Regions from separate parts of the Arthrobacter sp. JUb115 genome, predicted to be linked through region 2. Evidence: riboswitches for the same ligand, from Rfam matches in the RefSeq annotation. Region 2 holds a riboswitch; the other holds the start of a gene.
What was found. A riboswitch is a leader RNA that binds a small molecule or an ion and turns the genes downstream of it on or off. The one in region 2 is predicted to bind S-adenosylmethionine.
Positions count from the first base shown of each region.

Region 1: linked by a shared signal. The riboswitch ahead of EDF61_RS10445 (OsmC family protein) and the one ahead of EDF61_RS12785 (ABC transporter ATP-binding protein) in region 2 are both predicted to bind S-adenosylmethionine.

Region 1 covers NZ_SOBS01000005.1:92,912-109,096, forward strand. Annotated here, with positions in the region: gene EDF61_RS10425 (S8 family peptidase) at 1-458, shown strand, start outside; gene EDF61_RS10430 (dioxygenase family protein) at 546-1,343, opposite strand; gene EDF61_RS10435 (MarR family winged helix-turn-helix transcriptional regulator) at 1,767-2,210, shown strand; gene EDF61_RS10440 (DEAD/DEAH box helicase) at 2,273-5,488, opposite strand; SAM riboswitch class IV at 5,629-5,750, shown strand; gene EDF61_RS10445 (OsmC family protein) at 5,782-6,333, shown strand; gene EDF61_RS10450 (L-idonate 5-dehydrogenase) at 6,410-7,465, opposite strand; gene EDF61_RS10455 (SDR family oxidoreductase) at 7,455-8,225, opposite strand; gene EDF61_RS10460 (hypothetical protein) at 8,463-9,062, shown strand; gene EDF61_RS10465 (TM2 domain-containing protein) at 9,227-10,015, opposite strand; gene EDF61_RS10470 (Rv1352/Rv1906c domain-containing protein) at 10,068-10,703, opposite strand; gene EDF61_RS10475 (hypothetical protein) at 10,706-11,179, opposite strand; gene EDF61_RS10480 (hypothetical protein) at 11,404-13,446, shown strand; gene EDF61_RS10485 (class I SAM-dependent DNA methyltransferase) at 13,478-15,049, shown strand; gene EDF61_RS10490 (restriction endonuclease subunit S) at 15,046-16,146, shown strand.
Region 2 covers NZ_SOBS01000007.1:9,063-25,119, forward strand. Annotated here, with positions in the region: gene katG (catalase/peroxidase HPI) at 59-2,242, opposite strand; gene EDF61_RS12760 (Fur family transcriptional regulator) at 2,346-2,774, opposite strand; gene EDF61_RS12765 (BCCT family transporter) at 3,440-5,311, shown strand; gene acs (acetate--CoA ligase) at 5,392-7,353, opposite strand; gene EDF61_RS12775 (ABC transporter permease) at 7,410-8,174, opposite strand; gene EDF61_RS12780 (aliphatic sulfonate ABC transporter substrate-binding protein) at 8,244-9,266, opposite strand; gene EDF61_RS12785 (ABC transporter ATP-binding protein) at 9,352-10,173, opposite strand; SAM riboswitch class I at 10,179-10,280, opposite strand; SAM riboswitch class I at 10,548-10,639, shown strand; gene EDF61_RS12790 (acyl-CoA dehydrogenase family protein) at 10,655-11,986, shown strand; gene EDF61_RS12795 (LLM class flavin-dependent oxidoreductase) at 12,044-13,447, shown strand; gene ggt (gamma-glutamyltransferase) at 13,530-15,353, opposite strand; gene EDF61_RS12805 (NAD(P)H-binding protein) at 15,569-16,057, opposite strand, start outside.

The sequences.
Region 1 (16,185 bases), on a different contig from region 2:
GCGGCAACCTGCTGAAGAATGCTGGCTTCGAGAACGGGGCGGATTACTGGACCGCCAACCGCGCCGACACCTTCGAGTCCGGCTCGGCAGCCCGCTCCGGCAGCGGATTAGCTGGGCTGAATGGTTGGGGCAATTCCAACACCTACACCCTGGACCAGAAGGTCGCCATCCCGGCAGATGCCACCAATGCGCAGCTGGAGTTCTACCTGCATGTGCTGACCAATGAAACTACTGCCTATAGCCAGTACGACAAGCTGACCGTACAGGTTCTGGACGGCTACGGAACCTACAACATGGGCACCTGGTCGAACTTGGATGCCGGCTCGTCCTACGAACTGCAGGCCGTTGACCTGAACAACTTCCGCGGTAAGACCGTTACTTTGCGTTTCAAGGGCGTGGAAGACAGCTCGCAGGCTACCTTGTTCCGCATTGATGATGCATCGGTAGCCGCCAGCTAGAGGATCGACCAGAAAAGTCCACTATTACCTGCGCAAGCGCGGCACCAATCGGTGCCGCGCTTGCTGCGGGAAAGATAGGGATATCGCCTAGCTCAAGGTCCAGGAGCGCTTGGACAGGCCGTACCAGAAACCGTCAATTGCCGTCTTGGCATCAATTCCACCCGAGGCGTATGCCGCACCCAGCGCAACGTACAGCGGAGCCCAATGCTCCGAGCGCGGGTGCGCTTCGCGGGCCGCCGGGGCCTTGTGCAGGAAGTCGAGGATGGAGTCCACATCCCCGCGGGCCATTGCCTCCTCGGCCCAGTGGTCGAACTCGCTGGAGGCCGATGGCGGCGCCGAATCCGGCCCGCCGGCTGGGTTGAACCAGCGCAAGTTGTGGGTGGTGAATCCGGAGCCAACGATCAAGGTTCCCCGCTCGCGCAAGGGTGCCAAGCTCTTGCCCAGATCAAAGAGTCCTGCAGGATCCAGTGTTGGCATGGACATCTGCACCACCGGTACATCCGCATCCGGGAACATTTCCTTCAGCGGCACGTAGGCGCCATGGTCCAGTCCACGCGTCTCGTCGCGCTCCACGTGATGGCCATAGGCCGAGGTCAGCCGTTCGACTTCATTGGCCAGCCCGGGCGCCATTGGCGCGTCGTAGCGAACGTCGTAGTACTTCTGGTCGAAGCCCCAGAAGTCGTAGACCAATTCGTTCTTCTGCTGGGTAGCACTCAGCGTCACCGGCGCATTTTCCCAGTGCGCGGAGATCATCAGAATATCTTTCGGCTTCTCGAAAGTGCCGGACCAGCTAGCCAGCTCCTGGGTCCAGCGCTGGTCGTCGGCCAGTGGCGGTGCGCCATGGCTAAGGAACAAGACGGGAGGGGTATCGGATAGCTGATTCATGATTAAAAACTACCAACCATTAGTTGAAGCGTCAAGCTTTATTTTCATGAATCCCGATATCTAATTCATGCAAGACCCTCAATGCTCTCCAAGAGGCCCGTGGACAGTGCGGACAGATTCGCCGCACCACGTTGGGTCCAACGCCAGCGGCAACGGAGGCCATGGCTTTCTTGCTCTGCTTCTGAGCGGCGGCGGAAATCTATTGCTTCTCTAATCACGAATGCAATTGGCAAGTCGTTCCTAAGCTGCGCCGGAGAAGTGGAACTGTACGGCTTTGCAGGCATCAGGCGTTGCCTGGCCAGTCTTTTCCAAGCCATTAATTACGCTCAGCTGGGGATTCGCAGTACGTTCAACACTTCGGCTTCGAACGGCTGCGGTTTCCAATATCAGACTTATTGACCATTAATCTTTAGAATGGTTTGTATGCAAGAAGAAGAACTGATGCAGACGGTCGAAGAAGAATTCACCGCCATCTTATTGCGCGCCCGCCAGATGCTGATCCGTCGCGCCAAGATCATCCACCCGGACCTGCAGGATCCGGGGTACCGCTTGCTTGCAGTGGTCATCCGTGATGAAGCCCAGCAACAGGGAGCACTCGCAGAAAAACTGCGTCTGGACAAGGCGACTATTTCCCGCCTCGTGCAGCACCTCGAGTCTCTGGAACTTGTCACCCGCACCCAGGATCCTTCCGATGGCCGGGCCCAGCTGGTCTCGGCAACAGAAATCGCCAAGGAAAAATGGCGCTCCAGCGGTAACACGCTGCGTGAGGAACTGCGCCGCCAGCTCAAGGAATGGGAAGCCTCCGAACTGAAGAATTTTGGAGATCTCCTGCACCGCCTCAACGACAGCTTTGAACAGATTCTCTAGTTCCCGATCTTCAGCTGAAGCCTTGGAGACCTTCTGGTTTCCAAGGCTTCAGCTTTTTAGGCTCACTCCATCAGCGCCAGGAAATCATCGGCGCTTAACGCCGCACTCTGCGCGGCTTGGGCAGTCTCTCCCAGGACATCATTGAACAGCTGCGTCTTCTTGGCCTGCAGCGCGAGCACCTTGGATTCGATGGTGTCCTTTGCCACCAAGCGGTACACATAGACCGGACGAGTTTGCCCAATGCGGTGGGCCCGGTCAATAGCCTGGGCTTCGGCCTGCGGGTTCCACCATGGGTCCAGCAAGATGCAGTAGTCGGCGGAAGTGAGGTTAATGCCGAAGCCGCCGGACTTCAGCGAGATGAAGAAGACCGGGAAATCTCCCTCGCTGAAACCGTCAATCAGTTCCTTGCGCTTTGGGCCAGTGGTGGACCCATCAAGGTATCCGTGCTCAATGCCCAGCTCTTCAGCGACGTCGCGTGCCTTGGCCAAGAAACTGGTGAATTGGCTGAAGACCAGAATCTTATGCCCTTCAGAAACCGCGTCCCCCATGAGTTCGCGCAGCATTTCAAGCTTCGCGCTCGGGGCATCGCCCTCGCCTACCAGGGACGGATCCAAGGCCAGCTGGCGCAGCAAGGTCAGCGATTGGAGAATCTGGAAGCGATTCGAATCAACGTCGTCAACCAGGCCCAGGACTTCTTGCCGCACGCGCTGGAAGCGGCGGTCATAGGCTTTGCGGTGCCCCGGCTCCAGTTCGACTTCCAGCACCTGCTCGGTCTTCGCCGGCAACTCTGGAACGACCTGTTCCTTGGTACGGCGCAGCACGAACGGACGCAGTCGGCTCTTCAGGCGCTCCAGGCGCTCCTGGTCTCCGTCGGCAATGGGTTTCTGGTAGTTGTCCTTGAAGGACTTCGCACCGCCCAGCAGGCCTGGTGCAGCCAGTGAGACCAACGCCCACAGTTCCATCAGGTTGTTTTCCATGGGTGTGCCAGTGACCACGAATTTGCACGGCACTGGCAGCTGCCGGGCCTGCTTGTAGCCTTTGGAGGCATGGTTCTTCAGTTGCTGGGCCTCGTCCATGATCATGACGTTGAATCCGGCGGCTTCAAAATCCTCATAGGCCAGGCGGAAGATCGTGTAGCTGGTAACTACCAATTGGGCGTCACCGATCTGCGACGCCATGCTTTGGCCGCTCATTCTAGCTGTTGAAGTGATGCCGGTGACTCTCATCTGCGGCGCAAATCGCTGCGCCTCATTGATCCAGTTGCCCACCACCGAGGTAGGAGCCAGCACCAGGAATTTCTGGGCAGGATCCTCGACGCGCGCTTGTTCAAGGCAAGCCAGCAGCTGGACGGTCTTGCCCAGACCCATATCGTCGGCAAGGACGCCGCCGAGATCATGGGTACGCAAGAAGTTGAGCCAGGATAGGCCGTGGCCCTGATACGGGCGCAGTTCAGCGTTGAACGTTTCCGCTAGCTGGACCGGCTGCATTTCTTCACCGCTTTGCAGCGCCTTCATGGTCTGCAGCCACTGGTTGTGCTGGGCTTCGATAATGCCCAGATCCACCAGTTCTTGCCACCAGTCGATGCTCAACTTATGGATGCGGATCGTATCGCCCTGCACCGTGCCCAGCTCCCCGGCCTCTGATATCAGCTGGCGCAGCTGCGTGAAATCTGCACCATCAATCGGGATCACCGTAAGGTCATCGAGGACGAGATACTCATCTTGCTTGGTCAAGGCCTCCAGCAGCAGTGGGAACGGGACCTTGGTCTCGTCCAGGAGCACTTCCACAGACAAGTCGAACCAGTCCCCCGTGCTTTCGCCGGCTTCGACACTGACAGCGGCCGGCGCGTGGCTGATCCGGTACTTCGGCAGCCTGTTCTGCTCTTCAACGACCACATCGGGATGCTCTGCCAAGAGCGGCAATGCGTAGACCAAGAAATCGATGGATTCGGAGGTGCTGAATTCCTTCGGCGGGAAGATTCCTGAAGAGGTCAGTTGCCCCAAGGAAGCCTGCGCGCCGAGCTTGTCCTGCACCGAAGCAGCAATTTCCTTTTCCACGGCATACTGGCGGGGGCCCGCGGAGGCGTACTCCCAGGAATAGCTCACGGTCAGCGGAGTTCGGATGCTCTCCAGGGACAGCTTGAGGCTGGGGCGTGCTGGAACAGGGATGCTGTAGCTGTCATCCTCGCTCTTCAACGGTGCCATCAGGCGCAATCGGTCCAGGTGCTGGCGCTCGAAAAGCTCAACGCCTTCCTGCGGGATGGATTGCGCACCGGATTCAATAAATGTGGCCAGTTCCTTCGTGACCGGTTCAGCGAACCGGGCCAAACCGATTTCCCTGGCCTTCGGCAAGGGGCTGGACGCGTAAGCCAACAAGGTCGGCGGCGTGCCTATGGGCAAGAGGTAGACGTGCTCTTCGCTCGGCCCGCGCAGCTTCCCTTCCATGCTCAGGCCATGTTCACCGCGACGCACATCCACGTGTGCCATGGCTGGTTGCTCGCTGAACTCCACCGGGGCCTTGGCCGTAGAACCGCCGTTGACGATCTGCACTCCAGCTTCACGCAGGGCTTCGAACGCATCCAGCAGGTCCTGGCCTGGAAGATCCATCAAGGAGATCCACTCCTTGGGATCCCACGAATGGCGATAAGTATCTTGTTCAACGTGTTCACGCAACCGGTCCAGTTCAACGACCGCACGACGCTGCTTCTTGGAGAACCGCGTATCAAAAGCGACATTGCGCCAGCTGATCCCGGTTTGGATCCAGGGGCTCTTGGTGCCCTGGCGGGCCGGGCGTGCCTGCAAGGTCAGCGCGTCCTCGCCGCCATAACGCGGTTCGCTGACCACTTTCAGGATCAATCCCAGCGGTTCTTCGGCAACCAGCGGCTCATCGGAAATGACTGGAAGCAGACGGTCAAGGGTGCGTTCCCACTGCGGCTTGCTATTGCGTTTCCATGCGTGGGGATCCACCCCGGAGTCGGAGACGAAGAAGCCCTGGTCTTCTTCGGTGGTGACCTCAATGAGCAAGGCGGCGACGTCTTCACAGGACTGAACCCCCGGATGCTTGCCGCAGAAGCTGGTGAAGCTGATATTGCCCGCGGTGATTTCCAATTGGGCCATCACCGATTCGCGCAGCACCACACCGGAGATGCGGGTAGATCCCGGGCGCATTACCCGGTTGGCGATCTGCACTTTTCCGGAATCACACAGGAATTGGCCCAGGTTGTATTCGGATTCGGTCACCAAGGTCTGGGCCGCAGAAAGTGTCAGCTGGAATTCCATACTCGCCGTTCATTGTTCGTGCAGTGGGCGCCCGAGAGCTAGATTCCATCTTAGCGAGCCGGAAAGCAAGATGCCCGGTGACGAAAAGTTACTTCTGCCCTTTACCCGCGGGCCCTGCAACCGATAGAAATTAATCACTGAATCACGAGTTCCACTCTTTGAGCCCTGGCTGAGTGGACGGCAACCCTCCTGCGTCATTGTGCGGGGTGCCCCAGGTGAAGATTCGACGCATCTTGAACGCCAAGATGCGTAAGCGATGGCGCCCCTTGCGCCAGAAAGGGGATCAATTCCCCATGACTAATGCAGCATCTGCCCCAACCGTATCCGAAGACCGCGCACAGCGCCTGCAGGAAGCAGGCAAGGGCTGGGGCGAACGAATTTCGGCTGCCCCGCAAAGTGCCCAATTGACTTTCACCGTCGAGGGCGAAGGCTTCGATTCGGTAGCCAGCAACATTGTCTCCGGCAAGCACACCTTCCAGGTCGACGAGCCAGCTGCCCTGGGCGGCAGCGACCTGGCCGCAAGCCCCGTGGAATACGCGCTCGGAGCGCTCATCTCCTGCCAGGTTGTGGTCTACCGCTTGTACGCGCAGAACCTCGGCATCCAGGTGGACGACGTGAAGATCCAGGCCAATGGCCACCTCGATGTCCGCGGACTCTTCGGCATCGACCAGACCATCCGCCCCGGCTTCTCGTCGGTGGATCTGGACATCCGGATTGCCGGACCGGAATCAGCTGAACGCTATGAAGAACTGCGCCGCGCAGTGGATGCACACTGCCCGGTGCTGGACCTCTTCGCCAATCCGGTGCCCGTGACAACCGCGGTAAGCATCGCAGAGACCAACTAGAGTTCGCTGAACTAAAAAGCACCGCGGCGGCCCCCGACTTCAGGGGCCGCCGCGGTGCACTTCTAGCTGAAGCCAACTATTGCCCCAGGAAGTTCAGCAGGACTTTGCCGGAGCGAGCCGAATCCTTGGCCGTTTCGAAGGCTTCAAGCGCATCGGCGACCGGGAACTCGTGGGTTACCGCCTCGGAAACCTGCAGTGAACCGTCGGCCAGGGCAGCAAGCACATGGTCGATTTCGTCGTTGAAGCGGAAGGAACCAACCAGTTCCAGCTCGCGGGTAATAGCCAGCGAAATGAGTGCGGGTTGTTCTCCTGAGGGCAGCAACCCGACCATGACCACTCGACCGCCGCGCACGGCACCGCGCACCGCGGAGGCCAATCCGCGGTAGGTGCCGCTGGCCTCGATGACCACGTCCGCGCCCACCTGGGCGATTGCTTCCTGGCCATCGGCGCGCAGGGTGGAGGTGGCACCGAGCTGCTTGGCAATCTCCAGCGGCTTGGCGTGCATGTCTACCGCGATAATTTCGCTGGCCCCGGCTCGTTTAAGCACTGCTACAGCGAGAGCTCCGATCGGGCCAGCACCAATAACCAGCGCCTTCTTGCCGGCGACTTCGCCGACGCGCGACACCGCATGCCAAGCAACCGCAGCCGGTTCTGCCAGTGCCGCATCGCGCAGTGCTAAGCCAGCAGGCAGCTCACGCAGCATGCGTGATGGCAGGTTCATTTCGCGGGCGAATGCGCCCTCGGTGTGCGGGTAGCGGGCGGCCGAGCCCAGGTAGGTGCACCCCGGGGAGAGATTCGGGCGGTCGGCCGGGTAGGGTTCCCCCGTCTCACCTGGTGTTGCCGGGTGCACGGCGACTTTGGTTCCGGCTGCCGGCCCGCTGCCGTCAGCGGCGGCCTGGATGATGGTGCCGACGATTTCATGCCCGAGAACCATTGGAGCCTTGAGGATCGATTCCCCGGCGGCGCCGTGGCTCCAGTAATGCAAGTCTGATCCGCAGATACCGCCGTAAGCGATGGCAACGCGTGCTTCATCTGCTCCCGGCGCTGCCAGCTCGATTTGTTCAATACGCAAATCACCGGCTGCATGGGCCACGACGGCCAACGTGCTGGTGGCGAGGGAATTAGACGACAACGCTCATGCCTCCGTCGATGAAAATGGTCTGACCGTTCACGTAGTTCGATCCGTCCGAGGCCAACCAGACTGCTGGTCCGGCCAGGTCTTCGACGGTACCCCAACGGGCCGCCGGGGTGCGGCCAAGAATCCAGGAGTTGAATTTCTCGTCATCCACCAGATTCTGCGTCATTTCGGTGTGGATGTAGCCCGGTGCGATGCCGTTGATTTGCAGTCCCGAACAGGCCCATTCCGCGGTCATGGCGCGGGTGAGGTTGCGCAGTCCGCCCTTGGCTGCGGTGTAGGCGGAGATAGTGGGACGGGCCAGATCGGTTTGCACCGAGCAGATGTTGATGATCTTGCCTTCGCCGCGTTCCACCATGCCACGTGCGACTTCTCGGCCCACCAGGAAGGCGCTGGTGAGGTTGGTATCGATCACGCGCTGCCAGTCGGCGACTTCCAGTTCCAGCATGGGCACGCGGTGTTGGATGCCCGCGTTGTTCACCAAAATGCGGATGGGGCCGATGTTCTTTTCAATGGCGGCGATGTTCTCGCGCACGGCGGCATCATCGGTGACATCGAAGCAGACGCTGTGGATCCTCTCGGCGCCATAGCGGGTGCCGAATTCGGCGGCAGTTTCGGCCAAGCGTTGCGCATCGCGGCCGTGCAGGATGATGGTGGCTCCGGCTTCGGCCAGGGCACGGGCAAGTTCGCGGCCAATGCCGCGGGAGGATCCGGTGACCAGGGCCAGCCGTCCGGACAGGTCAAAAAGTTGGCTCATGAATTCCCTCGCATGAAGTGTCGATGGTACATCGACGGGAACTCATCAGCGGTATGAACCAGCTGTTAAATCCGAAAAATCAGCCCCGTCGCTTCCCTAAAACATATCAGACTTATGATGCCCAAGACAGCTAAAAGTAGGATTTAAGAGCTTCAGTTTCAGCAAGCGTCAGAACATCTCGGATGCCCTGAACATCGGGACTTACACGTCTTCAAATATTGATGTCAGGATAGGATCATGGACTCATCGACGACGTTGACTGAGGGTAGCGAAATCCCTCTTTGGATTCAGCTTTCCCGAGCGCACGAAGACTACACGAGCGACACTTCAGAACACTACGACGAGGTTCTTGAAGAGGTGACGGAACGATTTGCCAAGACCGGCTCCCTCGGGAAAGCTGACATTGGTTCTTTGCTTCTATGGAAACGGCTCAGAGCCGACACCAAGTGGGCAAAGAAGCTCATGAACACCCCGGACCTAGAGGTACGTGAGGCCACTGAAAACGTACTCAAGTACGCGAATGACGAGCTGCTCAGTGTTCCGGAAGCCGCCGAGAAATCACGAAGCGCTCTAGGAGCATTGCCCGGGTTCACCACCGGTGACGCACTAGCTTCAGCGGTCATCGTCGCCGCAGCACCGAAACGAATGGCCATTTACGATCGCCGTGCGCACCATGGTTTGACGCTCCTCGGCATTCAGTTGGCAAACAGTCGCGGCCGGTACCGCCGGTACATGCAAGAAGTGGAAGTTCTCATTCAGCTCCTTGATGAACATGACCAAACGTGGACGGCCAGAGAAATCGACCAAGCCTTGTTCGCTTTGGGCAACCAACGATAACTTCAAGAATCGATGCTACGAACGGATAGTCGCCCACGTAAGTCCAAGACTTGCGTGGGCGACTACCTTTGTCCAAACCCCGGTGGGTCCTCTTCCCCATAAGAGTTCCCACCGGAGCACATTTCCGAGGAGTTTCTCCCAAATGATCCGCCTCGGAATCTCTGTTAGCGCTTTTCTTCGATGGTGACGGTCCAGCCGTCGAAGTTTGCAGCGTTCACATCCAGGAAGTACTTGCCCGCGGTCTTGTGCAGAGCCGTTTCTTCGCTAACCGGACCGTCAATCATGGCTTCGGGAAGCCCGCCGTCCTTCATCAGATCCGTCCCCTCGGTGAGAATGTAGATCGCGCCAAGGGACATGTCTTCGCCCCCCTTGAAGGAATAGGTCATCCGGGCTTCAGCCCCGGTGAGCTCGAACACCTTGCTGGCCTTGTCGGTCTTTCCATCGAGGGTAACGACCTCCTGCCACGTGGCCTCCGCAGGTTCCTCTGCCACGGGTTCTTCTTCAACAGCAGCCTGCTCAGTTGCTGCAGCAGTCGCCGAAGCCTCGATGGTTGGTTCTTTAACGACAGATGGTGTGTTGGTGACCGCTTGATCCACAGCCTTTCCGGCAGAGACCCCGGTGCTGATTCCAATCACTGCGCCGATGGCGATCAGAACGATGCTGATGATCCATGCCAGCTTCTTGTGCTGCGCATACCCCTCCAACGGGCGACGGAACTTATCGGTCATGCCACCAGAAAGGATGATAATGAGATCGATGAGGGACCAAATTCCAAAACCGCCGAAAGTCAGCAGCTTCAGCAGGCCGGTGCCCACCTTGCCCAGATAGAAACGGTCAACGCCCAGTCCACCTAGCAGCAGGGAGAGCAACCAGGTCGTCATGAAAGACTTCGGCGGAAGGTAAGGTGCGGGATACTGCCCTATTGACGAAGGTTGTGCATTGGTATAGCTCATGATGGCTCCTAAAAGAGTAGGTGATGATCACTGATGTTTGGTGTGCGGGCTTCTACTGCTTCACCCAGGTGCCGCAGCGCTTCGATTCGAAGTCCTGGCCCTTTTTGACCGTGACGGCGGGACGCCCTCCGCCAGGGATGCCGTTGTCGATGATGTCGCTGCCATTGGTTCCCGTTTTGACCACTGCCCAATAGCAGTCGCTGCCCACAGCTTCCTTGGCGCGATAGGTGCCGGCCTTGATGTCGCTGCCGACCGTCCATACTCCGTCCTCGACGGAATTTTCCAGCTGTTCCGCCTCGATCTTTCCGACCGCCTTTTCGCGGGCAGCGACCTTGTCTTCCGCATCCTGGAGCTCCTGGTCACGCGTATCCAGATTGGCGGCCTGTTCATCCAGGGCGGCGCCGCGTTCCTCCACGGCTTCTTCCCTGCCGGCGATCCCGGCTTCAAGCTCGTCGAAGTCGGATTGGAGCGAATCCCGTTCCGCTGCGACCGCTGAATGCGACTCGGACAGGGCCAAATACTCTTCGGATTCCTTCGGATTGACGAGGTTCATACCCCAGAACACGCCTCCGGCCAAGGCCCCAACAACGAGTATTGAAGAGAGGATGAGTCCCCAGCGCTTCTTCTTGCCTTTAGTCTTTGCTGGGTTATCGAACGACTCCGCTGAAATCTGCTTGTCGTTTAACATTTCTAGTTCACTCCTTCAATAACCACGTTGACGCCGCTGTCCGGGTGATAAGACCAGCTAGCTTTTAACGAGTCCCAGGTATCGCTTTGTGTGCCATCCATAGCTCTGGTGCGATCCATTTTTTCTTGGGTTGTCTCAGGGACGCCCAACTCGTTGAGCATGCAGTAATAGGCGAAGATGTTGGACGTTCCGGTGTCCGTATAATCCTTACCCTTGGTGTTGAGCGAGATTGCAGATCCGTCATTCATCACGGTGAATCCCTCAGAATCGATGGCGCAAGCTTCGACTGCTTGGTCAATCTTCTTTTGAGTCAACCCACTGGCAATGCCACCGCCATCTGATACAGCCGAACCAATCAGCAGCCCCAGAACCGTACCTGCTGCTATTCCAATGCAGGCTGGCAACAGCCATGATTTCTTCGGGCGTTGCCTGAGCATTTCAGGCGGGACCATAGGTCCCTGCGTCTGTGGTTCCACGGCGGCCTCCTGGGGGGCGAGTATTCGATGATTTCGACGTCCTTGCCTGGAGCACCTGGTGCGGCGATGCGGCCTGAATCCGTCGTGAAACCAGATTGGATGACGTAGCTCTAATTTGAGTAGCAAATCACTGATAATGAGGGTTATCAGGAGTACTCATGGATAATTGATGAATCATCTTATAGGGTCGGACCTATCAACCGATCGACATCAAGGAGTCCACGATGAACGCGCAAGAGCTGATTTCCTTGCCGGACATCGCACGCCTCGCCAACGTCCAGCGCCCCGTGGTTTCCGTCTGGCGCACAAGGAGCCGGGGCACGGATTTTCCATTTCCGGATTCGAAACTGAAAAGCGGCGCCCAGGAACTATTCGTATCCGAAGAAATAGTTCAGTGGCTGCAAGTAACCGGCCGCGGAAACAACCCCGAGTTCAAAGAAGACTCAGCGTCCTACGCAACTCTGGGGCGGGAGAATTTTCCTCTCGTCACTTCGCTTCTGTCCCTGCAGCAATTCCTGGGCCGGCCATTGTCGCAGTTTTCGCCGATCGAGCTCCTTGATGCCGCAGACGAACTGGACCCGGATGACGAATGCCTCTATTCAGAAATCGAAGCAGGACACGACAAGTTAGCTTCCATCGTTGGGTACGTCGACAAGCTAATAGATGCGTCTTACGGAGCTCTGCCTGCGTTTGAATCGCTATTCAATGATCGTTTTCGAGCCAACGAAATCGCGATAAGCCGCACTGCGCTGTCAGGACCTGCCCGCCGACTTGTCGCCCAGTGCGCGCTGGAACTGGCGGGACCGGATTCCGTATTCCACGAGGCAACCCCGGGAGGCAGCGACCTTATCTATGCACTGATGCAACTAGTTGAAGAATCGGCTTCTTTGCAGATTCAGCTTCCGTCTGCCACAGGAGAACGCGATACTTCCCGGCTGACCGTACGCCGGTTGAAGATGCTGCTCGCCACAAATGAGTCCTTCATTGCTTCTACACCATCGCATGGAATCAAGCCGATAATCCATCTGGCCCAGTTCCCCTCTCCGGAGATGCAGGACGATGATCCGCTGGCGGTCCTGCAGGCCATCGATGATCTGGTCCTTGAACTTGGCCCAAGCCACAGTGCGATCGTCATTGCCCCGGCGAACGCCTTGGTCAATGCCACGGACCATAAGGAAGTCGCTAACGTGCGGGCTTCGATTTTGCGCATGGGACGAGTTCGCGCTGCTGCCTTGTTGCCGCAGGGGCACTTCCTTTTCAAGCCCCGAATTCCTCTGGGCTTGTGGGTCATCGGTCCGGATACCTCGGATGCTCCGCTGGCGGAGCGTCGCATCATGCTTGCTGATCTCAGCGGCTTGCCGCTGGATGACAATGTCACGGATGATTTTGTCGCAGATCTAGCGGCAAGCCTCATGGAACTGCACGGACTTCGAGCACACTCTTTCAGGTTCGCCCGGTGGGGACGAACAAGTCGGATCATCGCCAGTTCGCAAGGGCTAATACCCCGGAATCGGGTTAAACGCCTTCATACCCATGCAGACGCTGCTTCTCTGGCTGAACATCAGGTCGAGTTCGAGAAACTGCTGACTGCTCTGAATGAATCCAGCGTCGCTCGCCCTCAATTGAACTGGGAGCTGCAGTTGCGCGAATCAGAAGCGCAACCTGTCGAAACTTCCGGTTTGAGAACGCTGGGCGAGCTGGTTTCCCAAGGGCAGCTTCGAGTCCTGCCGGGAACCCGATTTAACAAGGATTCGTTGCGTGCCACGGTTCAGCACGGAATAGGAGTTTGGAATTCAGAGGATATTCAATCTGAACAGCCCACCGCCTCAATTTCCTACTTCAACCTTGCGCAAGCTTATGGCCGTGCGGTAATTACCGAGCCTGGTGACATTGTCTTCAGTTCTTCGGGCGGGCCGGCGGCCACAGTTGATGTCGAAGGTTCGAAAGCAGTGAATTTCCCGGTGAGGATCCTGAGAATCAATTCAACCGCTGGTTCCGGGCTCCATCCACAAGTACTCGCCCAGGACATCACCAATGCCGAATCAGCCAATTGGCGGCAGTGGGCGGTTCGCAAGATCCCGCCGAATTCTTATGAGGCGATGCGTCGCGCGCTTCAGTTGATTGATGAGGAACGTCAGCATGCAACCAGCCGCATTGAGCTTTTGAATTCCCTGTCCAGCCAAATAACCAGCGCATTATTGTCCGATGGGCTTGAGATACTTGTTCCAGAACGTTTAAGGAAGGACGTCCCTAGTGGCACGAACTAAGAAGGTGGCGGCCGTGGCTGCCCCAAGCACGATGAAGGAACTCAAAGATACGCTGTGGAAAGCCGCAGACAAGCTTCGCGGTTCCATGGATGCCTCACAATACAAGGACGTCATCCTTGGCCTTGTATTCCTCAAGTATGTCTCCGATGCTTTCACCGAGCGCCGTGAGCAATTGGAAGCCGAGCTGACTGCCGACGGCATGACCGAAGAACAAGTAGGGATGCTGCTGGATGATGTAGATGAGTACATCGGCCAAGGGGTGTTCTGGGTTCCGGCAAATGCCCGGTGGGAGTACCTGACCCAGAATGCCAAGGGACTTCCGGCGCTCGACGGTGAGGCGCCCAAGAATATCGGCGAGCTGATCGATGCTGCCATGGATGCAATCATGGCTTCTAATGCGACGCTCACAGGCACGCTGCCACGCGTCTTCAACCGCGAATCTGTGGACCAACGCCGACTCGGTGAACTGCTTGATCTTCTGAACACCACTCGTTTCACCGGCCAAGGTTCTGGACGTGCGCGCGACTTGCTCGGTGAAGTCTACGAATACTTCTTGGAAAAGTTCGCGCGCGCCGAAGGCAAGCGCGGCGGAGAGTTCTACACGCCTGCCGGTGTGGTCCGCGTCTTGGTGGAGGTCTTGGAACCGACCAGCGGACGCGTCTACGACCCAGCCTGCGGTTCGGGTGGCATGTTCGTGCAGACCGAGAAGTTCTTGGATGCCCACAACGCAGATCGCACTGCGATCTCCGTTTACGGTCAGGAACTGAACGAACGCACCTGGCGCATGGCCAAAATGAACCTAGCCATCCATGGCCTCAATGCCAATCTAGGGCCGCGCTGGCAGGATACCTTTGCTCGCGATGTGCACCCGGAAATGCAAGCCGACTACATCATGGCTAACCCTCCGTTCAATATCAAGGACTGGGCACGCAATGAGTCCGACCCGCGTTGGCGCTACGGCGTTCCGCCGGCTAACAACGCCAACTATGCATGGATCCAGCACATCATTTCCAAGCTGGCACCAGGTGGCACCGCTGGTGTTGTCATGGCAAACGGTTCCATGTCGTCGAATTCAGGTGGTGAAGGAGATATCCGTGCCCAGCTAGTCGAGGCGGATCTAGTTTCGTGCATGGTCGCGCTGCCAACTCAGCTTTTCCGCTCCACCGGCATCCCTGTGTGCACTTGGTTCTTCGCAAAGGACAAGACCGCTGGTTCTCAAGGTTCTGTTGACCGAACCGGGCAGGTGCTGTTCATCGATGCCCGCAACCTGGGCTACATGGTGGACCGCGCCGAGCGGGCATTGAGCGAAGAGGATATCGCGAAGATCGCTGACACATTCCATGCTTGGCGTGGTAGCGCGTCCGGAGAGAGCAAGGAATACGCGGACGAAGCTGGCTTCTGCTACTCGGCCACTTTGGCTGAAATTAAGGAAGCCGATTACGCACTAACGCCAGGCCGATACGTTGGGGCAGCCCAAGTCGAAGACGATGGTGAGCCAATCGAAGAGAAAATCGCGCGACTCGAAAATGAATTGTTTGGACTGTTAACAGAATCAGAGCGCTTGGCAACTGTAGTACGCGAGCAACTTGGGAGAGTTTCATGAACGATATTTGGCCAAATGGGCCGCTCTCAGAAATTGCTGACGTGATAATGGGGCAATCGCCAAACGGTTCCTCAACCAATAACGTGGGGAAGGGTACCCCGTTGTTGAACGGACCGACTGAGTTTGGCCTTTTCCACCCAGATCCCGTTCAGTGGACGAACGCTGGTGTTCGTTTTGCGATGACCGACGATGTCTTGTTCTGCGTTCGTGGATCAACGACTGGTCGCATGAATACAGCAAATCAACAGTACGCCATTGGTCGAGGGCTATGTGCAATTCGCGCTAAATCTATCTCAGATTCTAAATTCGTCCGCTACGCGTTGACTCACACCTTGCCGGAATTATTGTCAGCCGTAACAGGTTCAGTCTTCCCGAACCTCTCCAAACCGCAAATAAGTAAACATCCAATTTTTGTCCCACCGCCAGCGGAGCGAGAACGGATTTCCGCTGTCCTCGAGTCGCTCGACGACAAGATTGCGGTAAATGAAAACATCCTTCGGGCAACCGAGGACCTCATTCATGCTTCCTATCGAGGCTTCATCAACGGCTCCACCCTGCAAGTTGTCAAGGCTCGGGACGTGGTGCGCCGGATATCACCGAAACGAAAGTTCAAGAAGGACGATTTAGTGCCGCAGGGTGACTTTCCGGTATTCGATCAAAGCGAAACTGGACTCCTCGGATATTTAAATGGTGACGGTTTCCTGGATGCCAGCACGGAAGAACCCATATTGTATTTTGGAGACCACACTTGCAAACTACGGATTGTGACTCAACCGTTCACAGTAGGTCCGAATACAGTTCCTTTCAATGGAATAAGAGTTCCGGCACTGACACTTTATTGCGCTCTCAATGGCGTGCAAAAACAGGAAGAATATAAACGACATTGGTCGCTTCTGATGGATAAAGAAATCTTTGTTCCTAACGAGAAGGAAAGAGAAGAATTCGCTAGTCGCTACGGATACCTACTTAGGATGGCCATGGTTTTGACAAAGGAGAATAGATCGCTCGCAACAACTCGCGATGCTCTGCTCCCCCAACTCATGTCGGGCAAGCTGCGCGTCAAAGATGCAGAAGCGCTCGTTGAGTCCGCGGTGTAACTAATTGCCATTACGTCACGGACAGTGGAGAAGTTCCAA
Region 2 (16,057 bases):
CCCTTGCGGGAAGCAGCAGCCCAGCACTAATTGCTACGGGCTTGCAGCCCAGCAGCTGCTACTTGCTGCGCAGTTCGAAGCGATCTGCGTCCATGAGCTTGGCCCAAGCGGAGGCGAAGTCATTGACGAACTTCTCCTTGGCATCATCCGAAGCGTAAACCTCGGCCAGTGCACGCAGCTCGGAGTTGGCACCGAAGACCAGATCCACGCGGCTACCGGTCCAGCGGCCATCGGTGGTGGTGTAGGTCTGCTCGTCAGCGGACGGGGTCCATTCCAACCCCAGCTCCAGCAGGTTCGCGAAGAAGTCGTTGGTCAACGCGCCTGGGGTGTCGGTGAAGACGCCCAAGTTGGAGCCGTCCCAGTTATTGCCGATGACGCGCAGTCCACCGAGCAGTACGGTCGCTTCCGGTGCCGAGAGGCCCAGCAGATTCGCGCGGTCGATCAGCAGGTACTCGCTAGGCAGCTTGACGAAGCCCGAGTCGTAGTTGCGGAATCCGTCGGAAACTGGTTCCAGCCATGCGAACTGGTCAACGTCGGTTTGCTCCTGGGTTGCGTCTACGCGGCCCGGGGTGAATGGAACCTCGACCTGCTGGCCAGCTGCCAGGGCTGCCTGCTCGACTCCGACGTTGCCGGCTAGGACAACGACGTCCGCGAAGGAAGCCTTGATCCCGGAAGTGGCGTTGAAGTTGTCAACAATCTCTTCCAGCTTGGCAATTACCGGTTTGAGCTGCTCAGGCTGGTTCACGCTCCAGGAGACCTGTGGTTCCAGGCGGATGCGGCCGCCGTTAACGCCGCCGCGCTTATCCGAGGTGCGGAAGGTCGAAGCGGCCTTCCAAGCCGTGGATACCAGCTGCTGGACGGTCAGTCCCGAATCGTTGATCAGGGCTTTAAGTGCGGCAACTTCAGTTGCACCCAAGGTGGTCTGCGGAGCTGCTGGCAGTGGATCCTGCCAGAGCAGGTCCTCAGCGGGAACCTCTGGGCCGAAGTAGCGGGACTTCGGGCCCATGTCACGGTGGGTCAGCTTGAACCATGCGCGGGCGAAGGCGTCTGCGAACTGGTCTGGGTTCTCCTTGAAGTTCTTGGAGATCGGGCCGTAGACCGGGTCGAAGCGCAGGGCCAGGTCGCTGGTAAGCATGCGTGGCTCGCGGTGTTCCAAGGTCTCGAATGCAGGCTGGACCAAGCCGGCTCCGCCATTGTTGACCGGGCGCCACTGCTTGGCGCCTGCTGGGGATTCGAACAGTTCCCATTCGTAGGCGAAGAGGATGTGGAAGAACTCGTTGTCCCAGCGGGTTGGGTGGTAGGTCCAGGTGACTTCAAGACCCGAGGAGACGGTGTCCGCGCCCTTGCCGGTGCCGTGGCCGTTCTTCCAGCCCAGTCCCTGCATTTCGAGCGGAGCTGCTTCTGGATCCGGGCCGATCTTGTCATCGGCATGCGCGCCGTGGGTCTTGCCGAAGGTGTGGCCACCGGCGATCAGCGCGACGGTCTCCTCGTCGTTCATGCCCATGCGGCGGAAGGTTTCGCGGATGTCTACGGCCGAGGCCAGCGGATCCGGATTTCCGTCAGGACCCTCAGGATTCACGTAGATCAGGCCCATCTGCACTGCTGCCAGAGGAGCATCCAGGTCTCGCTTGCCGGTGTAGCGTTCGCTGTCCAGCCAGACCTTTTCAGGGCCCCAGTAGACATCGTCATCTGCTTCCCAAACGTCCTTGCGGCCGCCGGCGAAACCGAAGGTCTCGAAGCCCATGTCTTCCAGAGCCACATTGCCAGCCAGCAGGATAAGGTCGGCCCAGGAAATCGACTGGCCGTACTTCTTCTTCACTGGCCACAGCAGGCGGCGAGCCTTGTCCAGCGAAACGTTGTCAGGCCACGAGTTCAGCGGAGCGAAGCGCTGCTGGCCTGCGCCGCCGCCGCCACGGCCGTCGTGCGAGCGGTAGGTGCCTGCGGAGTGCCAAGCCATGCGGATGAAGAACGGGCCGTAGTGGCCGAAGTCTGCTGGCCACCAGTCGTGCGACTGGGTCATGATTTCGGTCAGGTCGGCTTTTACTGCCGACAAGTCGAGGGCATTGAAGGCTTCAATGTAGTCGAAGTTCTCGTCCAGCGGGTTGGAAACCTGCTGGTTCTTGGCCAGAATCCTCAGATTCAGCTTATTCGGCCACCATTCGGTGTTGGCATTGCCCTGGGTAGGGTGAATTCGACCCGCGCCGCCAACTACTGGGCACTGACCTGCAGTCATCTCAGACATGTGCTCTTTCCTTCCGGATTGTTTAGGGTTTATCTGGTTTTATCCATCGCGCAGCAGCTGCGCTGATGACGATGGCAAATCTAGGGGTTTACTTAGACAGCAACTATGCGTTCGCAGCCTGGCAATCCGGGCAGGTGCCCCAATAGATCACTTCGGCTTCATCAATGCTGAACCCATGGTCATTGGAAGCATGCAGGCACGGGGCGCCGCCGACAGCGCAGTCGACGTCCGCCAGCGTTCCGCACTGGCGGCACACCACATGGTGGTGATTGTCGCCAACGCGGGCTTCATAGCGGGCAGTATGGCCCTGTGGCTGTATCTGCCGAATGACACCCAGTTTCGTGAAGAGCCTGAGTGAATCGTAGACAGCTTGGTGCGACACATTGGGATGATCTTCACGGACAGCCGAAATGATAGTTTCAGTATCCGCGTGCGGGTGCGTCGCGACGGCGGAAAGTACCGCAACGCGCGGTTGCGTGACCCGCATCGATGCCGCCTTCAGCACCTGCTCGATCCTTGCCTGTGATGTCATGTACCCAGCATGCCTGCTTATTTTGAATCAGTCAAGATAAGTTCCAGTGTATTTCGCGTTAAAAGTGGGTGGACTCCAGCTGACTGGTTGAATCGGTGCTTCATTAGTAAGTATTCCGTATGATGCATGTTCAAGCGTGGTTTGCTTCTGGGGGAGGAAAATTACGAAATCGCAGACATTTCACCCGAAATAAGAAAGCGAATAGTGGGTGGTTTTATCTTGGGAAATATTGCGGTCCAATTGATGATTCCACGGGTTCGGGGAGCGAAAAATCCTGTGGGGCGAGGAAGCTCACATGGATGGCGCTGCCAGCGTAAACAATGTGATCCCGGGGTGCTGAAGATCCGGAAACGGCGAGAAATCAAGGATCTGATTTGACCCTTGATGAGATGTCGACCATGCTGGAAAAGGCCCATTTTGGGATTTATCGTGTCAAAATCGTGCTAAATCGAGTCAACTCGCAGGAATAATTCGCGAGATATTAGCGGAGAATGGTTGTTTCTTTCAGGCTGCTTCAACGCGAGATTTAGACACAGTGGACCGACACCCGAAAAGCAATTCGCAATCAATCACACTGCATGGCGATCGTTTACTCGAGAGGCGATGGCTCGGCAGATTCCGCCCGGATCTTATCCGCGGGATCTCACCAGTGAAGGAAGACCGCAATGAAGCAGACGGATCAATCAATCGGCGACCTCGTTGAGGAACTGCATTCAGTTCGTCACAGACGACCTAAGAAGTACTCACTTTCCGGTACGGATTACTGGGTATTCGGAATCGCCGGCGCTCTAGCGCTGGCCTTTATTATTTGGGGTTTCGCTAGCCCCGAAGGGCTGGGCAAGGCCTCCAGCGCGGCCCTTGACTGGGTTATCACCAACACTGGCTGGCTTTTTGTCATTGCTGCCGCGGTTTTCGCGGTCTTCGCCATCGTCGTAGCGGCCAAGAACTTTGGACGCATCCCGCTGGGCAAGGACGGCGAGACGCCAAAGTTCTCCACGGTCTCGTGGATCTCGATGATGTTCGCAACCGGCATGGGCATCGGCTTGGTCTTCTACGGCGTGGGCGAGCCGCTGTACTTCTACATGTCGCCTCCTCCGGGAACGGTGGAAGGTTCCACCAGTGATGCATTGAGCACCGCTATGGGCACCACGCTCTTCCACTGGACCTTATTCCCATGGGCCATGTACGCCATCGTTGGCTTGGGCATGGCGTACGGCAGCTTCCGGCTGGGACGCCCCCAGCTGTTCTCAGCCATGTTCAGCTCGATCTTCGGCGACCGGGCCATCCATGGTTGGGGCGGGCGCACCATCAATATCCTGGCCATCATCGCCACGCTCTTCGGTTCGGCTTGTTCGCTGGGTCTGGGCGCATTGCAGATTGGCGGCGGCATCCAGGCCACCGGGATGATGGAGAAGGTCGGTTCCGGCGTTCTGGTTATCATCATTGGCATTCTGACCGCATTGTTTGTCGCTTCTGCCGTTTCCGGCATCGAGCGCGGTATCCAGTGGTTGTCCAACACCAACATGGTATTGGCACTGATCATCGCATTGATCGTTTTCATTGGCGGCCCAACTCTGTTCATCCTGAACGTCATTCCCGATGCCATTGGCGCTTTCATCGGCGACTTGCCAGAGATGGCCTCGCGTACGGCCGCCGGCGACGGTGCAATGTCTGATTGGCTGTCCTCGTGGACTGTCTTCTACTGGGCATGGTGGATCTCCTGGAGCCCATTCGTCGGCTTGTTCATCGCCCGCATTTCCCGTGGCCGCACTATTCGCCAGTTCGTCACCGGTGTGCTGCTTGTTCCATCCAGTGTCACCCTGATTTGGTTCGCAATCTTCGGCGGTGGCGCCATCGGTATTCAGGAACGCGCTGAACGCGCCGGGGAAACCGGGGAAAAGCTGGCCAGCATTGTTGATGGCGCACCAGACATCAACTTCGATTTGATCCTCTTCGACATGCTTGGCAGCCTCCCGCTGTCGGGCTGGATGGCTACCGTGCTGATGGTCGTCACCGTGCTGCTGATTGCGATCTTCTTCGTGACCGGCGCAGACTCGGCCTCGATCGTGATGGGTGCGCTCAGCGAACGCGGCGCTGAAGAGCCATCCAAGAAGGCCGTGATCTTCTGGGGCGTGGCCACCGGCGCTGTGGCCGCGGTGATGCTGCTGGCTGGCGGCGATCATCCGGCGGAGGCATTGACCGGGCTGAAGAACATCACTATTGTTTCGGCGCTGCCATTCGTGATTGTGATGCTCCTGCTCTGCGTGGCGTTGTGGAAGGACCTGAGCAAGGATCCGCTGGTGCTTCGCGGCAAGGTGGCTCGAAAGGTCCTGGAGCAGTCCGTGGGCCAGGCGGTTGACCGCCATGAGGGTGGCCAGTTCAGCTTGATGACCACCGAAATCCCTTTGGTCAGGGCCGAGGGAAGGGCCTCCGAAGTGAAGCTTTTCGCCACCGAAGCCACCGCTGACCCGGTGCAGGACGGCAAGGGCAGCGCGGCCGATGGCCAGAGCCAGAAGCCAACGGCCGGGGATTCCTAACCGGCAAATCAAATGAAGCTTCTTCCCCAGCCGGGGAAGAAGCTTCATTTGTTTAACCCCAAGGGGCTTGGGAGCAGCGATTAGCCGCGCGCGCGGCAGATCGCGTTGATCTCCGGAATGCACGGCTCATTCTGCAGGCTCGTTGTGTCGCCGAGCGTGGTGCCCTCGAACAGCTGGGTGAGCAGGCGGCGCATGATCTTGCCCGAACGGGTCTTGGGCACATCCGGAACCAGGACGATTTCCCGCGGCTTGGCAATCGGGCCGATCTGCACCGCGACGGTATCACGGAGTTCAGCAATGAACTCGGCCTGCCGTGCAACGAGCTGCTCGTCAGGCGACTCGGCAACCAGGGTCTTGTCCAGCGGTACCACGAAGGCGGTTGCAGCGTGTCCGGTCTTGGAATCCGGGGTGGGGCAAACGCCGGCTTCCACCACGCCGGGGTGGGTGACCAATGCCGATTCGATTTCAATGGTGGAAAGCCGATGGCCGGAAATATTGATCACGTCGTCGGTGCGGCCCAGGATGTAGATATCGCCGTCCTCATCGAAGCGGGCACCGTCGCCAGCCAAGAACCAGCCCTGCTCTACGTATTGTTCCCAGTAGCTGGTGTAGTAGCGCGTCGGGTTGCCCCATACGGTACGGGCCATCGACGGGCCAGTGCGCGTGATGACAATATTGCCCTGCTGGTTGGCTGGCACGCTCAGGCCGCCATCGTCGACAATGTCCACCGAGATGCCCGGCAGCGCGCGTGCGGCGCAGCCTGGCTTGAAATGTCCATCGGTCGGCAGGGGAGAAAGCACGGTCGCGCCGGATTCGGACTGCCACCAGGTGTCAACCATCGGCAGTCCTGCTTCGCTGTCCCGGCCGATCTGCTGGCGGAACCATTTCCATGCCTCGGGATTGACGGCTTCACCCACAGTGCCGCCGATCTTCACCGAGGACAGATCGTACTGGGCCGGGATGCCATCCGGGAACCAGCCCATCAACGAGCGGACCAAGGTGGGAGCGGTGTAGTAGCTGGTGACCTTGTAGCGTTCAATGACCTCGAAGTGGCGGCCCGGGTGCGGGGCGTTGGGGACGCCCTCGTAGATTACCTGGGTGACGCCATTGGCCAACGGGCCGTAGATCTCGTAGGTATGCGCGGTGACCCAGGCGAGGTCGGCGGTGCACCAGTGCACGTCCTTGGCGCGCTGGGACTCGTCCGGGTTGGCGAACAGCAGGTTGTAGCTGGTGGCCGCCTGCGTCAGGTACCCGCCGGTGGTGTGAACCAAGCCCTTCGGCTGGCCGGTGGTTCCCGAAGTGTACATGATGAACAGCGGTGTTTCCGCATCGAATGCCTGCGCGTGGTGCTCGGTGGACTGGGTATCAACCACCTCATGCCACCAGATGTCGCGGCCTTCGGTCCACGGGATTTCGTCGCCGGTGCGGCGGATAACCAGGACCTTTTCGATTTCGTTCTCGCCGGCAACGGCCGCATCGGCGTTGCCTTTGACCGGAACCGAAGTGCCACGGCGGAACTGGCCGTCGGTGGTGACCAGGACCTTTGCCTTGGTGTCCTCCACACGGAACCTCAGCGCTTCGGCGGAGAACCCGCCGAAGACCAGCGAGTGGATGGCGCCGATGCGGGCGCAAGCCAAGGTGATGACAATTGTTTCAATGAGCACCGGCAGGTAAATGACCACGCGGTCGCCCTTCACCACACCCAGGGATTCCAAGGCGTTGGCTGCCTGGGAGACCCGCTCCTGCAAATTCTTGTAGGTGACGGCTACCCGGTCACCGGGCTCGCCTTCGAAATACAGTGCGACCTTCTGGCCGCGTCCCGCAGCTACATGGCGGTCGGCGCAGTTCACTGCGGCGTTCAGCTTGCCGCCGAGGTACCAAGAAATTTCCGGTCCGCGCTTGGCATCCGGATCGGCCGGAATGATGCGGCTGGTGGTGTGCCACGGGGTGTCCCAATCCAAGAGGTTCGCCGCTTCGTCCCAGAATTCCTGGCGTGCTGCCTCTGAAACTTGAGTTGAGGTTGTTGCCAATTCGGTGGTCATCGCAAACTTTCTTTGGTGAGGGGTAGTTTTGTCAGCGGGTACTAGCTGGTCCGGTTTCAGGTCCAGCGCTTGATAGCCCAGCGTTCTGCTATCGACAGCAGGGCATCGGTGATCTTTCCAAAGACGGCCAGCAGCACGATGGTCATGATTAGGCGGTCCAATCGGCCGTTGTTCTGCGAGTCGGTGAGCAAGAAGCCAAGGCCCATTGACGCGCCGAGGAGTTCGGCTGCGACCAGGAAGAGCCAAGCTTGGGCTAGTGCCAAACGCAGTCCGGAGAAGATCGAAGGGACCACTGCGGGCAGCTGGACGGTGCGCAGCAGCTTCAATCCCTTCAACCCGAAGGCGCGGGCTGCTTCGACCAGGTGGGCATCGACATGGCGCAACGCCAAGGCGACGGTGGTAAAGACCGGGAAGAAGGCACCAATGATCACGAGTGTGACCTTGGAATCTTCACCCATTTTCATCCAGAGCACCAGCAGCGGAACCCAAGCCAAGGAAGGGACTGCACGCAGGGCGCTGATGCTCAGTCCCAGAAATGCATCTGCCAATTTGGACAGCCCGACAAGCGCACCCAGCGCCAAGCCCAGCAATGATCCGAAGGCGAAACCGAGAAGAACACGCTGAGTGGAGATGCCGATGTGCTTTCCGAGTTCGCCATCCTGGAAGAGCTCAATGGCAGCAGAAACCACTGAACCCGGAGTTGGCAGTGTCCACGGAGCAACGATTCCGGTAACGGTGACAAATTGCCACACAGCCAGGGTGGTCAGCGGCAAGACCAGCGCAAGCAGCCATTTCGGGGCACGCAGGATCGTTGCGGCCATGCTGGCCTTCTGCTTGGCAGGTGTTTGGCTTCCGCGGGTTCCAGCCACGTTAGTGGGACTCATGGCTGGTTACTCTCCGGAGATCTTTGTTGCGTCTGCCTTGACGGCAAACTGGTCATCGATGAGGGTTTCCAGAGCTTCATCAACGGATTCCTGCTCCGAGACATCGCCGCTAGCGACCAGCGTGGGAGCAATCTTGCTCAGGACTCCAGTGAATTTGGCGTCGGGAACTGCCGGAACGTCCAGATTGGAGCGTTCCTCAATGACGGTGGCAGCAACTCCTGGTTCGAGCCCTGCTACGTCGGCCAGGATTTCTGCGGTTTCCTCGGGATTGTCAGCTGCCCAGCCACGAGCCTTTTCGTAGGCATCGACAACGAGCTGGGCGAGTTCGGGGCTCTGATCAATGAAGTCTTCGCGAGCGTTCAGCGCACCGTAGGTGTTGAAATCCAAGTTCCGGTAAACCAGTTGCGCGCCGTCTTTTTCGGCAGCGGCCATGATCGGATCCAAACCGCTCCAGGCATCAACCGAGCCGTTGGCCAGGGCGGTACGTCCATCGGCATGCTGGAGGTTCTGCAGCTTGATGTCAGCTTCACTCAAGCCCGCGGATTCCAGCGCCTGCAGCAGGAAGAAGTATGGGTCGGTGCCCTTTGTAGCGGCCACGGTCTTGCCAGCGAGATCTTCAACGGACTCGATTTTCGAGTCCTTATCCACTACCAGGGCCGCCCATTCCGGCTGCGAATACAGTGCGATGGTCTTGATGGGTGCACCGTTAGAACGGTTCAGGAGCGCAGCGGAACCGGCTGTGGAACCAACATCGATTGCGTCGGCGCGAAGAGCTTCATTGGCCTTGTTGGAACCTGCGGACTGGATCCATTCGACATTTACGCCCTGCTCCTTGGCGGCTGCTTCCAACCATCCCTTTTCCTTGAGTACCAGGCTCAGCGGGTTGTAAGTGGCAAAGTCGATGGACAGGGTCTGACCATCCGAGGAGGCTGTAGCGTTTTCGCCAGCACAGCCGGTCAGGGCAACTGCGCCAACGATCAAGGCGGCGGCGGACAATGCAGTGCGGCGGGTGAGACGGTTCAAAAGCATGGAGAATCCTAGAATTGTGCGTGCAAGCGGTGTAGGTGAAAAGGCAAAGGGGACGAATGGTTCGGGACCCACGGCGTGGCCGGGACTAATGGTTGGTTGGGTCGACGCCGAGCAGGCGCAATAGGTGCAGGCGATCTGCAACGAACTTTTCATCGGTATGCCGGCGTGGATGCCCAGCTGAGATGGACAGATCTTCGATGACGCCCGCTGCACTATGCCCAGCGCCTCGCCCCAGAACAATCACGCGGTCAGCCAGAGTCAACGCCTCGTCCACATCATGGGTCACCATGAGAACGGTGGTGGGGAACGATGCGTGAATCGAGAGCAGCAGATCCTGCATCTTCAAGCGTGTCAGCGCATCGAGGGCGCCAAAGGGTTCATCAAGAAGCAATACACCCGGGCGCCGAGCCAGCGCGCGAGCCAGCGAAACCCGCTGCGCCATGCCTCCGGAGATCTCGCGTGGGCGCAAGCTGGCTGCATGGCTCAGACCGGTCAGCTCGATCAACTCCTCGATCAGCGCGTTGCCGGAGCGCTTATCGGTTTCCGGTGCCAGGCCCAGTGCAATGTTCTGGCGAACCGAGCGCCATGGCAGCAGCCGGGGCTCCTGGAAAGCAACGGCGCATAACTCGTTGATGCCGGTGACCTCGCGGGTGCCGGTGCGGATGGTGCCGGTGGTGGGGTGGTCCAAGCCCGATACTGAACGCAGCAGCGTGGATTTTCCGCAACCGCTGGCTCCAAGAATGGCCACGACTTGACCTGCTGGAATTTGCAGGTTGATATCGGCCAGGACGGTGCGGTTTTCCATCTTGGTGGTGAAGGTCCGCGACACGTTGCTGAACTGCACGTCCAGGGCGCTTGAAGCTGAGACAACGGGAGCTGCCTCGGGCGCTGCAAAGGAAAGAGTCATGTTCATCTCCATCGGTCCTGGCGGTAGCACCGGCCTGCAGAGCAAAACTCCAAAGGTGGTTGCTGCGGCGTCAACGAGCCAGATCTCTCGGCCGCTCGGGATGGTTACGTGTCCATTACAACGAGTCGAACGATTTGAACGCAAATCTCGCGTAATATGAAAAAATCTTCGACAACTACGTCACATTGCCCAGAAATTTCGTTATTTATTTTATTGCAGGCCGGTTTGCTCGACATTAAGCAAAACTTTGCAACTCATCTTCGGCAGGACACGGAATAGGCTGTGAAATTTGAAGATGGGCACTGCCGGCACTGGGACGAAATGTGACTTCGCGGGTTGGAATCACCGGTTTATTACCGTTACAAATGAATTACGACCCATCCAGAGCGGCTGAGAGATCTGGCTCCACGACGCCGCAGCAACCACCCCAATAGCGGGACGGTGCTACCGCCAGGACCGATGGAAAGAATTGAGAACCCTGATGCCTATTGGTGAATCGCACAATGCCCTCGGACTGGACTTCAACCAGCTCAGTGACCCTTCGCAGGCCACCGCAATGGACCTGGACAAGTTTGAAGAACAGTTGCCGACTAGGCAATTGCTGAAAATCACCCCCGGACCAAGTGCGGATGAGCAATACGACCGGCTGGCCGAAATCTTCCGTCCCGTTTTTGCGCAGATCGCTGCAACCGCCAAGGACCGCGACTTGAACCGCGTGCTTCCTTTCGAGCAGGTAGGCCTGCTGAATCGCGAGCGGTTCGGTGCGTTGCGCCTTTCCGTTGCCGACGGGGGCTATGGTGCACGGCTGGTGGATGTCTTCCGCTTGCTCATCGAGCTTTCCGAGGCGGACTCCCACGTAGGCCAGCTGTGGCGCGCGCATATCGCATTCGTTGAGAATGTCTTGGTGCTGGACGACGAAGAACTGCGCAAGAAGTGGGTCGCTCGCATCGCTGCCGGGCAGATTATCGGCAACGCCTACACCGAACGCGGTGGCAACGCCCTGGGCACCTTGAACACCAAGGCCAGCGTCTTGGATGGACGCTGGGTGATCGACGGTGAAAAGTACTACTGCACCGGCACCATTTTTGCCGACTGGACCACCGTTGCGGTGGCCCACCCGGAGCTCGCCGGCCGCCAGATCGCCGTGGTCTCCACCCAGCGCAGCGGCGTCAAGATCCTCGACGACTGGGATGGGTTCGGCCAGGGCCTCACCGGAACCGGCACCACCGAATTCCACCAGGTCCCGGTGGATTGCTTCATGCCGCAGCAGACCAATGACTCCGAAGCGGCGATCTTCCAGCTGGTGCTCATGGCCGTGCAGGCGGGCATCGCCCGCGCCGCACTGAACGACCTGCGTCACGCGGTGCAGGCGCGCACCCGCATCTTCACCACTGGAACCGGGGTGCCGGTATACCAGGAACCCCAGGTCCTCCAGCTGGTGGGCGAAGTTTCCGCGGAGTCCTTCGCTGCCGACTCCGTGGTGATCGGCGCAGTCCTTGAAGTTGAAGCCGCCTTGGGCGATCCGGGACTGAACGACGAGGAACGCTACGCCGTATGCGAGTTGGCCGCCAACCGCGCGCAAACCGTGGTGCAGCCACTGGCCATCGGCGTGACCAGCAAGCTCTTCGACGGACTGGGAGCCTCGTCCACCAGAAGCGGCTGCAACCTGGACCGGCATTGGCGCAATGCGCGCACCATCGCCACGCATAACCCGGCGATCTACAAGGCGCGCATCGTCGGGGACTACGAGATCAACGGGGTCCAGCCGCAGCGGCTGTCCGTCACCGGCGAAGATTCAACCCAGCGGGCTTGAGGGCCTGCGACGCAAACCAGCAACTTTCCACGATTACCGACCTATGGGGGCAAAGCCATGAGCGAGAACAAGCGCGAGATCCTATTCAACGCATTCGACATGAACTGCGTGGTGCACCAGTCGCCGGGCCTGTGGCGCCATCCGCAGGACAAGGCCTCGACCTACAACACCCTGGGCTACTGGACCCACCTGGCCAAGGTGCTGGAAAAGGGAAAGTTCGACGGACTGTTCCTTGCCGACGTGCTGGGCACCTACGACGTGTACAAGGGCACCAACGTGACCCCGCTGGGCTCCGGCGCCCAGGCACCGGTCAACGACCCGATGATGCTGGTTTCCGCCATGGCCGCTGTGACCGAGAACCTCGGCTTCGGCGTCACCGCGGGCACCGCCTATGAGCACCCGTACGCTTTCGCCCGCCGCTTGGCCACCTTGGACCACCTGACCAACGGCCGCGTGGGCTGGAATGTCGTCACCGGCTACCTTCCCTCGGCGGCCCGCAATATGGGCCAGGAAGACCAGATGGAGCACGACGAGCGCTACAACCACGCCGATGAGTACCTCGAGGTGGTCTACAAGCTGCTCGAGGGCTCGTGGGAAGACGACGCGGTGCAGAACAACAAGGAAACCGGTGTCTACACCGACCCGGCCAAGGTGCACCCGATCGAGCACGAGGGCAAGTACTTCAAGGTCCCGGGCATCGCCATCACCGAGCCGTCCACCCAGCGCACCCCGGTGATCTACCAGGCCGGCGCCTCCAAGCGCGGCACCGAATTCGCCGCGTCGAACGCCGAAGCGATCTTCGTGAATTGCCCTACCCGCGACCTGCTGAAGGAAGCGGTCAGCAAGATCCGCGACGCTGCCGAGGCCGCTGGGCGTGGCCGTTACGACATCAAGGTCTTCGCCATGCAGACCATCATTACCGCCGAAACCACCGAACTTGCCCAGGCGAAGTTCGAGGATTACAGCTCCTACGTGGATATCGAGGGGTCGCTTGCACTGCTTTCGGGGTGGACCGGCATCGACATGTCCGTCTACGGACCAGACGATGTCATCGGCGACGACGTGAAGTCCAACGCCATCCAGTCCTCGGTGGAGACCTTCAAGAAGGCCAGCGGCGATACCGGAAAGCCATGGACCATCCGCCAGCTGGCCGAATGGATCGGCGTGGGCGGATTCGGCCCGGTCTCCGTCGGTTCGGGTGCCGAGGTAGCCGAGAAGCTCATCGACTGGGTGGACTACACCGATGTTGATGGCTTCAACCTCGCCTATGCTGTCACTCCAGGCACCTTCGAGGACGTTGTCGAATACGTGGTTCCCGAATTGCAGGCACGCGGGGTCTACAAGACCGAATACGCCGAGGGCTCGCTGCGCCACAAGCTGTTCGGCGCCGGGGACCGCGTGAAGGATACCCACCGCGCAGCCCAGTTCAAGATCTCCAACCGGATGGCGGCCCAGGCTTAGGCGCATAGCCTGGTAGCTCAGCAGACGGCGGCCCCCGGCAACTTCCAATGAAGTTGCCGGGGGCCGCCATTTGCCTGCGGGCCTATTCGGTTGGCTTCAGCACCATGGCTGAACCGCCTCCGCGCCTGGTGGGCTCGGCCGTTGCGGTGAGCGTGCCATCAGCAGCGATTTCCACCGCTTCAACCGCCCCGATTTCCGCCTGCGGAGTGAAGGAATCCCCAGCTGGCGCGAGCTTGTGCCCGAAGGCTTCGAGCGCCGAACCGTGGGCTTCGATAAACTCCGGTTCCGCGGTGACCACTGCCGTATTGCGCTGGGAAGCACGCGGAGCGGCGATGGCTTCGCTGATGCTCATGCCCAGGTCGATGCGGTTCACCAGGGTCTGCAGCACCGTGGTGATGATGGTTGAACCACCGGGGGAGCCGATGGCCAGCACCGGCTCGCCGTCCTGCAGGACAATGGTCGGAGCCATCGAGGAACGCGGGCGCTTGCCAGGTTCAATGCGGTTCGGATCCTGCGGGTCGTACACCGTGGAGAAATCGGTCAGCTCGTTGTTCAGCAAGAATCCGCGATCGGGGACCACCATGCCCGAGCCGCCGGTCTGCTCGATGGTCAACGTGTAGGAAACGGCATTGCCCCAACGGTCCACGACCGACAGATGGGTGGTGGAGATGTTCTCCGTATCCTGCTCCACTACCGGTTCGCTGGTGGCCGCAGGGCATTGGCCATCATAGTTTTCCAAGTCGCCCGGAGCGACCGGCTTCGTTGCGGCCTGATCCGGATCAATGGCGCAGGCACGATCCGCGCCGAATAACTTGTCCGTCAAGGTCCGTGTCGGGACGCTGGTGAACGCGGGGTCGCCGACGTACTTGCCGCGATCAGCGTATGCGAGCGCAGTTGCCTCGAAATAATGATGCAAGGCATCGGGTTCTTCCATGGCTGGCAAATCGAATTCGCCCAGAATGTTCAGAGATTCGCCGATGGTCGTTCCGCCACTGGAAGAAGGAGCCATGCCGAAGACGTCGTAGCCCCGGTAGTCCACCTTTGTCGGTGCCTGCTCCACCACTTCGTAGCCGGCCAGGTCGGCGGTGCCCAGCTGCCCTGCGGGAACCGGGAGGGTGGTGTCTTCGCTCTTTGGCGGCGCCTGTACCGTTTGGGCGATGTCGGCAGCCAGTTCGCCCTCATAGAATCCATCAATGCCTTGCTTGGCCAGCATCCGGTAGGTGTGTGCGAGATCCGGATTCTTGAAAATGCTCCCGACTTCCGGAGCATCTCCGCCGGGCAGGAACAATTCGCTCGTGGAGGTGAACGCGGCGAACCGTTCCTTGTTGTCCAGGGTCTGCTCGCGGAACGTCTCGTCGATGACAAAGCCGCGTGAAGCGATCTGGGTTGCCGGCCGCAGAACCTGTTTCAGGTTCTGCGAACCCCAATTATCCAGTGCGCGCTGCCAGGTGGCCACTGTCCCGGGCACGCCTACTGCCACACCACTGGTGACCAGTTCCGGGGTGAAGTTATACGGTTCGCCGGTTCCAGGATCGATGAAGGCATCATGCCCAATGCCTGCCGGGGCGGTTTCGCGGCCGTCGATGGTGCTGACCTTGCCCGACTTCGCATCGTAGTGCATGAAGTATCCGCCGCCGCCAATGCCTGCGCTATAGGGTTCGGTGACGCCCAGTGCCGCCGCGGTTGCCACAGCCGCATCGACAGCGTTGCCTCCCTTGCGCAGGATTTCGATGCCGGCAGCGGTGGCTTCCGGATCGACCGACGAGACTGCGCCTCCAGTGCCGATGGCGGTCGGGTCCTTCTGGGTGTGCCGTGGTTCGGCGCTCGCCGGAAGCGCTGAGAAAGCTCCCAGGCCCAAGGCGATGGCTGCCGCGCAGGCAACTGATCTTAAACGTACTCGTGGCATGCTTTGATCTCCTCTGCAGGTGGGGATGAAGTATGCGCAAATTTACGGGAGCGGGAACTCGCCGCGCGGTTGTGACACGCAGCACCATGGGTTTGCGCGGCAATTTCGGCATTGCCGCGCGAATATTCCGGGTTGTGACGCGTTAAAGCGGCGGGCAGGCACCGCGGCCTCGATCGCCGCCAATGCCTGCCCGCTGGAACCCTAGTGCACCTGGGCTACTTGTCCAGGTTGTCCTTGATGACTTTGCCCAAGGAAGCCGGGGCGCGGCCGATCAGCTGAGCCAGCTCCCCGGAGTCCACTTCCAGCGCTCCTTCTCGAATGCGCATGTCGGTATCGACGAGGATGTGCGCGAACGGTCCGGGGACGCCGGCATCAGCGTAGATCTTTTCCAGTTGCCCTGGATCCATTTCCTGGTAGGCGATGTCCTGGCCGGCGGCAGCGCCAACCGCGCCAGCAAGCTGGGCGAGGGTGAATGGCTTATCGCTGCCCAGCTCGTAGATCCTGCCGTTCTGGTCCTCCTCGGAAAGCAGCACGGCCGCAGCGGCATCCGCATAGTCTGCACGGGCGGCAGCGCTGATCTTGCCATCGCCGGCGGCACCGAGCACCGTGCCGCTGTTGAGGTAGCCCATCAGCTGGTCGGTGTAGTTCTCGATGTACCATCCATTGCGCAACAGCACGTAGTCGATGCCGGATCCGGCCAGCAG